DNA from 2 places in the Microbacterium sp. NPDC055312 genome. Region 2 is predicted to be linked to the other one. Evidence: riboswitches for the same ligand, from Rfam matches in the RefSeq annotation. Region 2 holds a riboswitch; the other holds the start of a gene.

What was found. Region 2 has a riboswitch for thiamine pyrophosphate ahead of thiM (hydroxyethylthiazole kinase). Riboswitches for the same ligand answer to the same signal wherever they lie in the genome.
Region 1: another riboswitch for thiamine pyrophosphate. It lies ahead of ACWIDW_RS06290 (ECF transporter S component); the one in region 2 lies ahead of thiM (hydroxyethylthiazole kinase).

What each region holds. Positions count from the first base shown of each region.
Region 1 is NZ_JBSHMU010000002.1:394,828-399,697, forward strand. It holds gene ACWIDW_RS06280 (ABC transporter ATP-binding protein) at 1-1,054, shown strand, start outside; gene ACWIDW_RS06285 (D-alanyl-D-alanine carboxypeptidase family protein) at 1,233-2,807, opposite strand; TPP riboswitch at 2,882-2,991, shown strand; gene ACWIDW_RS06290 (ECF transporter S component) at 2,984-3,628, shown strand; gene ACWIDW_RS06295 (ABC transporter ATP-binding protein) at 3,547-4,870, shown strand, end outside.
Region 2 is NZ_JBSHMU010000004.1:166,275-171,144, forward strand. It holds gene pheT (phenylalanine--tRNA ligase subunit beta) at 1-1,418, shown strand, start outside; gene ACWIDW_RS12010 (NAD-dependent epimerase/dehydratase family protein) at 1,548-2,519, shown strand; TPP riboswitch at 2,567-2,660, shown strand; gene thiM (hydroxyethylthiazole kinase) at 2,652-3,515, shown strand; gene ACWIDW_RS12020 (bifunctional hydroxymethylpyrimidine kinase/phosphomethylpyrimidine kinase) at 3,512-4,870, shown strand, end outside.

The DNA of each region.
Region 1 (4,870 bases), on a different contig from region 2:
GTTCAGCCAGCCGCTCAGCGAGCTGGGCGGCATGGCCGCCGTCGTGCAGTCGGGCACCGCCTCGGCCGAGCGGGTCTTCGACCTGCTCGACGCCGAAGAGCAGGACCCGGATGCCGAAGACGCACCGTCCGCGCCGGAGGGCAAAGGCGTCATCGAGTTCGAGCACGTCGCCTTCTCGTACAGCGCCGACCGCCCGCTGATCCGCGACCTGTCGTTCCGGGTGGAGCCGGGGCAGACCGTGGCGATCGTCGGTCCGACCGGTGCCGGCAAGACGACGCTCGTGAACCTCATCATGCGGTTCTACGAGCTCGACTCGGGTCGCATCCTGCTCGACGGGCAGGACATCTCCGAGATGCGCCGCGACGACCTGCGTGCGCGCACCGGCATGGTGCTGCAGGACCCGTGGCTGTTCGCCGGCAGCATCCGCGAGAACATCCGCTACGGCAACGACGAGGCCACAGACGAGCAGATCATCGCGGCGGCCGAGGCGACCTACGTCGACCGGTTCGTGCACTCCCTGCCCGAGGGCTACGAGACCGTGCTCGACGAAGACGCCTCGAACGTCTCGGCCGGAGAGCGCCAGCTGATCACGATCGCCCGCGCGTTCGTATCGCGACCGTCGATCCTCATCCTCGATGAGGCGACGAGCGCCGTCGACACCCGCACCGAGCTGCTGCTGCAGCAGGCGATGGCAGCCCTCCGCGAGGGGCGCACCTCGTTCGTGATCGCCCACCGTCTGTCCACGATCCGCGACGCGGACCTCATCCTCGTGATGGAGCACGGCGACATCGTCGAGCAGGGCGATCATGACGAACTGATCGCTCGGCAGGGCGCGTACTGGCGGCTGTACCAGTCGCAGTTCGAGCAGGCCGCGACCGACCTCGACGCCGAAGAGGCCCTCACCGGATCGGTGCCGGTGATCGTCACCGGAGACGCCGAAGACGAGCACGAGGCGATCGCCGAGCAGAGGGTCGTCGCCGCGGCCGACACCCACCAGCTGGGCGAGGCAGTGCGAGAGGCCGAGTCCACGGCATCCGACCCGCAGCGCGACTGATCCCGCGCGAGCAGAACGCCCGCCCCGATCACGGGGCGGGCGTTCTGCTTGTGCCGGCCGCGCCCGAGCATCCGCCCGCGCCGAGCCCGCGAGACTTGTCTTCCAGCACGAGACGTACGCCGGTGAGTGCCGTCTCGTGCTGGAACAGAAGTCTCGCGGCGCGGGAGAAGCGGGATGCTCAGTCGAGGCCGAAGAGCGCGAGCGGGTGGGTCAGACGCCACCAGGCGCTCGGCTGGCTGATGTCGTCGGCGAGCGAGACCGACGCGGTCGCGCTGCCGAGCGGGCCCTCGACGGTCATGGTGCCGACCTCGGCGCCGGCCTCGACCTTGTCGCCGAGGGAGAACGAGGTGGTCGCCGCCGCCTGCGAACCGTTCCACAGCAGCACCCGCGCGTCGGCGTCCGTCACGACCTCGACGTGATCGCCCCACTCGGTGCTGACGTGGCCGACGACGGTTCGCGAGGGAACCGACGTCGGCTGCTCGGCGAGCGTCGTCTCCATCTCGGCGAGAAGCTGACGGGTCACGGCCAGCCGCTCGGCGTTGTCGGCCTGCCCGAGAACCGCGGTGTACAGCCGCACCGTGGTGTCGCCGAAGGCGACATCCTTCGCGGTGAGCAGATTCCAGTGGTTCAGGGTTCCGGTCTTCACCCCGACCACGCCGGGGTCGTCGAGCATCTTGTTGGTGTTCGTGACCACGCCTGCGCCGGGGATGTCGGCCGAGCGGGTGGCGACGATCTCGGCGAAGACCGGGTTCGCCATCGCGAGCTCGGCGATCTGGATCAGCGCCGCCGGGGGAGCCACGTTCGCCTCGCTGAACCCCGACGGAGACGCCAGGGTGACGCCCTCGATGCCTCGGTCGCTGAGCCACCTCGCCGACGCCTCGGCGAACGCGCGCTGCGATCCCCAGATCTCGTTCGCGAGTCGGTCGGTGTAGTTGTTCGCCGACCCGAGCAGGATGCCCTGCAGCATCTGGTATTCGGTCAGGCTGCCCCCGACCGGCACATCCAGCGACGACTGATCCGTGCGGCGATAGCTCCAGTAGTCGCGTGAGTCCGCTGCGGTGAATGCGAAGCCCGGCCCCTGCTCGCCGACCTTCAGCGGCATCTCGTCGAGCACCATCATCACGGTGACGACCTTCGAGATGCTCGCGATCTCATCGACCGAGGTGGTGGATGCCACCGGCTCCATGCCCTGGATGCCCACGGCCGCGCTTCCCGTCGTGGGCCACGTCACGGACGCCGGCGGAGCGGGAGCGATCTCGACGGTCGTGGCCTGCACGGTCGGGGCGACCTCGTGCAACGGCCACAGCAGCGTGGTCGAGACGTAGGCGCCGCACAGTGCCGCGACGAAGCCGAGCGGCAGGAGCACGCGGGGGCGTCGCCATTCCGGGGTGAGCCGGGCGCCGGCGAACAGCTCGCGCGGCTGAGTGGTGGTGATGTGCTCGTCGAGCAGGGTGGATGGCTCGAGCCACGTCAGAGCGGTCGGCGGGCGTGCGTCGTCAGCCCACTCCGTCGGCGCCTCCTCGACGGCGGCTTCGGACGCCGAGGGCTCAGCAGGAGAGAGCGCCGGAGCGACGGCGGGGTCGATGCGATCCACAGCGTCAGTATCCCTGGTCGCGGCCAGTTCCGGCCCCAGGCTGTCACCGAACGCCGGCAGCACGGATGTGCCGCGGGACGAGCGCTCGGCACGCGCCCTCGTGCGCTCGCGGATCGCGCGACGCGTCACCGGTCGCGTCGACTCGGGGGAGTGGGTCACCCGACCACGGTACAGGCCGGTGTTTCACGGGGCGAAACGCCGACCCGTGGCAGGCGCCGCCGGCGGTATGATCGAGGCATCACCACGGGAGTCCGGACAGCCGGGCTGAGAGGAAGCGAACCGCGCTTCGACCGTCGAACCTGATCCGGATCATGCCGGCGCAGGGAGGAGTTCAAATGAGCACGTCCACGTCCGCGTCCACCGCGCAGACCACCCTCGCACCCGCCTCGCGCAATCTGCGCTGGCGCGTCGTCGACATCGTCGTCGCCGCCGTGCTCGGCGTCGCGATCGGCCTGCTGTTCTGGGGCTGGAACATCATCGGCGGCGCCTGGTTCGGAGCCGCCGACGCTCTGACCCCCGGGTTCGGTGGCATCGCCGTCGGCATCTGGCTGATCGGCGGCGTCATCGGCGGCCTGGTCATCCGCAAGCCCGGCGCCGCTCTCGTCGTCGAGCTGATCGCCGCGATCATCTCGATGCTCATCGGCAACGTGTGGGGCGTCTCGACCGTGCTCTCCGGGCTGGTGCAGGGCCTCGGCGCCGAGCTGATCTTCGCGCTATTCCTCTACCGTCGTTTCGGCATCGTCGTCGCCGCGCTCTCGGGCGTGGGCGCCGCCGTCGCCGCGTGGATCTTCGAGATGTTCTACGGCTCGTCGCCGAACTTCTTGAAGAGCATCGAGTTCAACGCCATCTACCTCGGCGCGCTCGTCATCTCGGGTGCCGTCCTCGCCGGCGTGGTGGGATGGGTGCTCGTGCGCGCCCTGGCATCGACCGGTGCGCTGAGCCGCTTCGCGGCCGGCCGGGAAGTGCGCCAGGAGGTCTGAGCGTGTCTTCTCCGGCTCGCGTCACCGCGAACGGGTGGGGCTGGCGCTACGCCGGCCGGCGGCTGCCCGCCGTCAGCGACGTCACGTTCACGATCGAGCCCGGTGAGCGGGTGCTGCTGCTGGGCGCCTCGGGCGCGGGCAAGTCGACACTGCTCGCCGGCCTCGCCGGCGTGCTCGGCGATGCCGACGAGGGCGTGCGCAGTGGGGCTCTGCTCGTCGACGGTGCCGCCCCGGAGGCGCAGCGTGGCCGGATCGGCCTGGTGCTGCAGGATCCGGATGCCGGTGTCGTGCTGTCGAAGGTCGGCGATGACGTGGCCTTCGGCTGCGAGAACCTCGGCGTGCCGGCCGACGAGATCCCGAACCGGGTTGTGTCGGCGCTCGACGCGGTCGGCCTGGACGTGCCGCTCGACCGGCCCACGAAGGCCCTCTCGGGCGGGCAGAAGCAGCGACTCGCTCTCGCCGGCGTGCTCGCCATGCGACCCGGTCTGCTGCTGCTCGACGAGCCGACCGCGAATCTCGACCCGGTCGGGGTTCGCGAGGTGCGCGACAGCGTCGGCAGGGCGCTGGATGCCACCGGCGCGACGTTCGTCGTCGTCGAGCACCGCACCGAGGTGTGGCTCGATCTGCTGACCCGCGTCATCGTGCTCGCCGCCGACGGCGGCGTGCTCGCCGACGGTCCGCCGTCGGTCGTGTTCGCACAGCACGGCGACGCGCTCGCCGAGGCGGGTGTCTGGGTGCCGCACCACGAGATCGACGTGCCGGTGCTGCCGCCCGCCGATCCCACGCGCCCCGCGGTGCTCGAGACGAGCGATCTCGCCGTGTCCCGCGACGGGCGCACCGCCGTGCAGAGCCGACTCGAGCTGCGGATCCCGCGCGGATCGGCGACGGTCGTGACCGGGCCCAACGGGGCGGGCAAGTCCACGCTCGCGCTCACCCTCGCCGGTCTCCTGCCCGAACTCGACGGAACGGTGCTCGCCGCGTCCGACCTCGCCGGCCGCTCCGGCCGTCGCCCCTCGCGCTGGAAGTCCCGCGAACTGCTCACCCGCATCGGCACCGTCTTCCAAGAGCCCGAGCATCAGTTCCTCGCCCGTACTCTGCGTGACGAGCTCGCCGTCGGGCCCCGCGCGCTCGGGCTGCCGGACACGCAGGTCGACGCCATCGTCGACGACCTGCTCGAGCGCCTGCAGCTCGCTCCGCTCGCCCTCGCGAATCCGTTCACGCTCAGCGGCGGGCAGAAGCGAC
Region 2 (4,870 bases):
GACGGCACAAGCTGCCCAGCGAGGCGTCCAAGCGCTTCGAGCGCGGCGTCGACCCGCTGATCCCGTTCGTGGCCGCCCGCCGCGTGGCCGACCTCATGGTCGAGCTCGCCGGCGGAAGGCTGACCGACGAGGGCGGCGCCCTCTACACCGAGGTCGAGATCGCGGGTATCGACCTGCCCCGCGGCTTCACGCAGGGCGTCATCGGTGTCGACTACACCGATGAGGAGATCGTCGGCGCGCTCGAGATGATCGGCGCCGAGGTCGCGGAGGCCGACGGTGGATGGTTCGTCATCCCGCCGAGCTGGCGACGCGACCTGACCGACAAGTGGACGCTCGTCGAGGAGATCGCGCGGATCCACGGGCTCGACCGCATCCCGTCGATCCTGCCGACCCCGCCGTCCGGCCGCGGCTACACGGCGCTGCAGCAGGGCCGCAAGCGCGTGGCGGACGCTCTCGCCGCGGCAGGTTTCGTCGAGACCCCCTCGTTCCCGTTCACGTCCGAGGAGAACAACGACCTGCACGGCTCGGCCTCCGGAGCCCACCTTCCCAGCATCCGCCTCGCCAACCCGCTCGACGGGCAGGCGGGGTTCCTGCGCCGCTCGCTGGTGCCCGGTCTGCTGCAGACCGCGCATCGCAACATCTCGCGCGGACTCGTCGACCTGGCGCTGTTCGAGGTCGGCTCGGTGTTCGCGCCCGAGGAGGGCGTCACGTACGGCACCGAGGTCATCCCGCCGCTGGGACAGCGCCCGTCCGACGAGACGCTCGCCGAGCTCAACGCGTCGATCCCGCCGCAGCCGCGCCTCGTCTCGGCGGTGCTGACGGGCAACATCACCTCGCGGCAGCCGGGTCGCGCCGCCGAGCACGTCGATCTGTCCGATGCGCTCGACGCGGTTCGCGTGATCGCAGTCGCCGCGGGCGTCGAGATCGAGGTCGCCCAAACCCGGCGTGCAGCACTGCACCCCGGCCGCGCCGGCGCGCTGAACGTGGGCGGCGAGCAGGTCGGTTACGTCGGCGAGCTGCATCCGCAGGTGTCGGCCGACGCTGATCTGCCCGGGCGCGCGTACGTGCTCGAGCTCGATCTCGACCGCGTGCTGACTCTCGCCGGTCACCGCGTCGTGGCCGAGTCGCTGTCGACGTTCCCCGCCGCGACGCAGGACGTCTCTCTCGTGGTCGGCGTCGAGGTTCCGGCATCCGAGGTCCGCGCCGCGCTCGTCGAGGGCGCCGGCGATCTGCTCGAGTCCGCACGTCTCGTCGACGACTACCGCGGTGACGGGCTGGCCGAGGGGCGGAAGAGCCTCAGCTTCGCGCTGCGGTTCCGGGCATCCGACCGCACCCTCACCGCGGCTGAGGCGACCGAGGCGAAGCTCGCCGGTGTCGCCGTCGCCGCCGAGCGGTTCGGCGCGAGCATCCGCGACTGATCTCCCTGCCGCAGCCCTCCTGAGCCGATCGGCTCAGGAGGGCTGCGGCGTTCTCGTCTGCGCGTCGCCGGTCGTCTGCTCTGAGCGGAATCGCTTCCCCTCATCGGGCGACGGTGCTGTCATGGCCGAATGACTCAGGTTCTCGTGCTCGGTGGAACAGGGTGGCTCTCTGGGCGGATCGCGCGGCGGTGGCGGGATGCCGGCGCCGAGGTGACCTGTCTGGCACGCGGCGCGCGACCGGCACCCGAGGGCACGACCCTGCTCCCCGGCGATCGCGACGACCCGCACGTGTTCGACGAGCTGCGCGACCGGAAGTGGGACGAGGTCGTCGACATCTCCTCCCGCGCCGACCACACAGCCATGGCCGTCGACGCGCTCGGCGACAGCGCCGCGCACTGGACGTACGTGTCGTCGATGTCGGTGTACTCCGATGACGTGACGGACGGGCTCGACGAGTCGGGCGCCAGGCACGCGCCCGCCCAGCCCGGTGACGAGTACGACTACGCGGCCCAGAAGGTCGCGGCGGAAGACGCGGTGATCACGCTCGCCGAGCGCGCGTTCATCGTGCGCCCCGGACTCATCGTCGGCGCGGGCGACCCCAGTGACCGCTTCGGGTACTGGGCGGCCGCGTTCGCGCGAGCGGGCATCGAACCCGTGCTCGTGCCGGAGCTTGCCGGACGCTCCGCTCAGGTGATCGACGTCGACGACCTGGCCGCCTTCCTCACCGCCGGGCTGCGCCACGGCATCGTCAACGCGATCGGAGACGTGCATCCCCTCGTCGAGCTGCTCGGCGGCATCCGCGCCGCCGCCGGCCACACCGGGGAGATGCTCGAGGCGAGCGACGAGTGGCTCGAGGCGCACGGCGTGCAGTACTGGACGGGGGAGCGGTCGCTGCCGCTCTGGCTGCCCGCCGACATTCCCGGGTTCATGCGCCGCGACAACACCGCGTACCGCGCGGCAGGCGGCTCGTTCCGCCCGCTGGGGCAGACGATCCGGGCCGTGCTCGATGATGAGCGCGCCCGCGGACTCGAGCGCGAGCGGCGCGCGGGGCTCGGTCGCGACGACGAACTCGCGCTCATCGACCGGCTGACGTCGTCCTGACACGGGCGGGATGAGCGGTGCCGGCCGACCGCCTCGCTAGACTCTCCGGCAGTGACACGGGGTGCCGCATCCGCGGCTGAGAACACACCCGTCGAACCTGATCTAGTTCGTACTAGCGAAGGGATGTCGCCCATGAGCGATCGCTTCTGCCCATCCACCCGTATCCCGGCGGTCGCCGCCGAGCTGCTCGCCCGCGTGCGGCAGGCTCCGCCGCTCACGCACTGCATCACGAATGCGGTCGTCACCGGCTTCACGGCGAATGTCCTCCTCGCCACCGGCGCGTCGCCGGCGATGGTCGACATCGTCGGAGAGGCGGGGATGTTCGCCCGAATCGCCTCGGGGCTGCTGATCAATCTCGGCACGCCGTCGCCCGAGCAGCGCGCGGCGAGCCTCGAAGCCGTCGCCGGTGCGACCGACGCAGGCACGCCGTGGGTCCTCGACCCGGTCGCCGTCGGCGCGCTCCCGGTGCGCACCGCACTCGCGGCCGAGCTGGTGGGCATGCGCCCGACGGCGGTGCGCGGCAACGCCAGCGAGATCCTCGCGCTGGCCGGCGCCGGTGCGGGCGGGCGAGGGGTGGATGCCGTGGATGCTCCGGATGCCGCGCTCGACGCGGCTCATGCCCTGGCCGCGCGATCCGGTGCGGTGGTCGCCGTCTCCGGACCGGTGGATCTGCTCACCGACGGCGCACGCGTGATCCGCATCGCGAACGGCGACGCCCTCCTCACCCGTGTTACCGGCGGCGGCTGCGCGCTCGGCGCGCTCATGGCCGCCTTCCTCGGTGCCGCCCGCCACACCGACGCGGATGCGCTGGACGCGGTGGCCGCGGCGACCCTCGTGTACACGCTGGCGGCCGAGCACGCCGCCCGCGTCGCCGACGGCCCCGGAAGCTTCGCGGTGGGCCTGCTCGACGCCCTCGCCGGGATCGACCCGACCGACATCACCGCCGAGGCACGTGTCGACGAGCAGGGCGCGCCTGTCGAAGAGGCCTCGAGATGACCCGCGATCTGTCGATCCATCTGGTCACCGATCCGGAGCTGTGCGGTGACCGTGGCGTCGTCGACACCGTCCGCGAGGCCGTCGCGGGCGGGGTGAGCGTCGTCCAGCTGCGCGACAAGAGCGCGTCGGACGAGTCGGTCGTCGAGCAGCTCGTCGTTCTCAGCGACGTGCTCGCCGGGCGGGCGCTGCTCGTCGTCGACGATAGGGTCGAGGCCGCCCTCGAGGCTCGACGGCGCGGAGCGCGAGTCGACGGAGTGCACGTCGGGCAGTCGGACATGCCGGTCGCCGAGGCACGGCGCCTGCTCGGGCCGGATGCACTGATCGGCCTCACCGCGAACACACCCGCCCACCTCGACGCCGTGCGCGCCCTGCCGAACGGCACCGTCGACTACGTCGGCATCGGAGTGATCCGGCCTACCAGCACCAAGGCGAACCACCCGCCCGCTCTCGGCATCGACGGACTGCGCGCGCTCGCCGCCGAGAGCCCGGTGCCGGTCGTGGCGATCGGCGGCATCCGGATCGACGACGCCGCGGCGCTGCGCGAGGCGGGGGCTGCGGGGATCGCGGTCGTCTCCGCCATCTGCGCCGCACCCGACGCCCGCCGGGCAGCGCGGGACTTCCGGCGGCGCTGGGCGGCGCGCACCGCCCCGCGTGTGCTCAGCATCGCGGGCAGCGATCCGTCCGGCGGCGCGGGGATCCAGGCCGATCTCAAGTCGATCGCCGCGCACGGCGGATACGGGATGGCCGCGGTGACCGCCCTGACCGTGCAGAATACTCGCGGCGTGCACGATGTGCACGTGCCGCCGGCCGCGTTCCTGCGTGCGCAGCTGAACGCTCTCTCGGACGACATCGCGATCGACGCGGTGAAGATCGGGATGCTGGCGGACGCCGAGATCATCGACACCGTCGCCGACTGGCTGCGGGCGCACCGCCCCGCGACGGTCGTGCTCGACCCGGTGATGGTCGCCACCAGCGGCGACCGTCTGCTCGACACGCGGGCCGAGACCGCGCTGCGCGGACTCGCCGCCCTGGCAGACGTGATCACGCCGAATCTCGACGAGCTCGCCGTGCTGGCCGGGCGGGGTATCCGCGGCTGGGACGACGCGCTGGTCGCCGCGCAGCAGTTGTCGACCGAAACGGGAGCACTCGTGCTCGCTAAGGGCGGTCACCTCGGCGGCCCGACGGCGCCGGACGCCCTCGTCGGGCCGGAGGGGGTCATCGCCGCGTTCGACGGCCCCCGCATCGACACGACCAGCACGCACGGCACCGGATGCTCGCTCTCGTCGGCGCTCGCCGCTCTGCACGCGACAGGGCGGGATTGGCCGGATGCCCTGCGCGAGGCTCGCGCCTGGCTG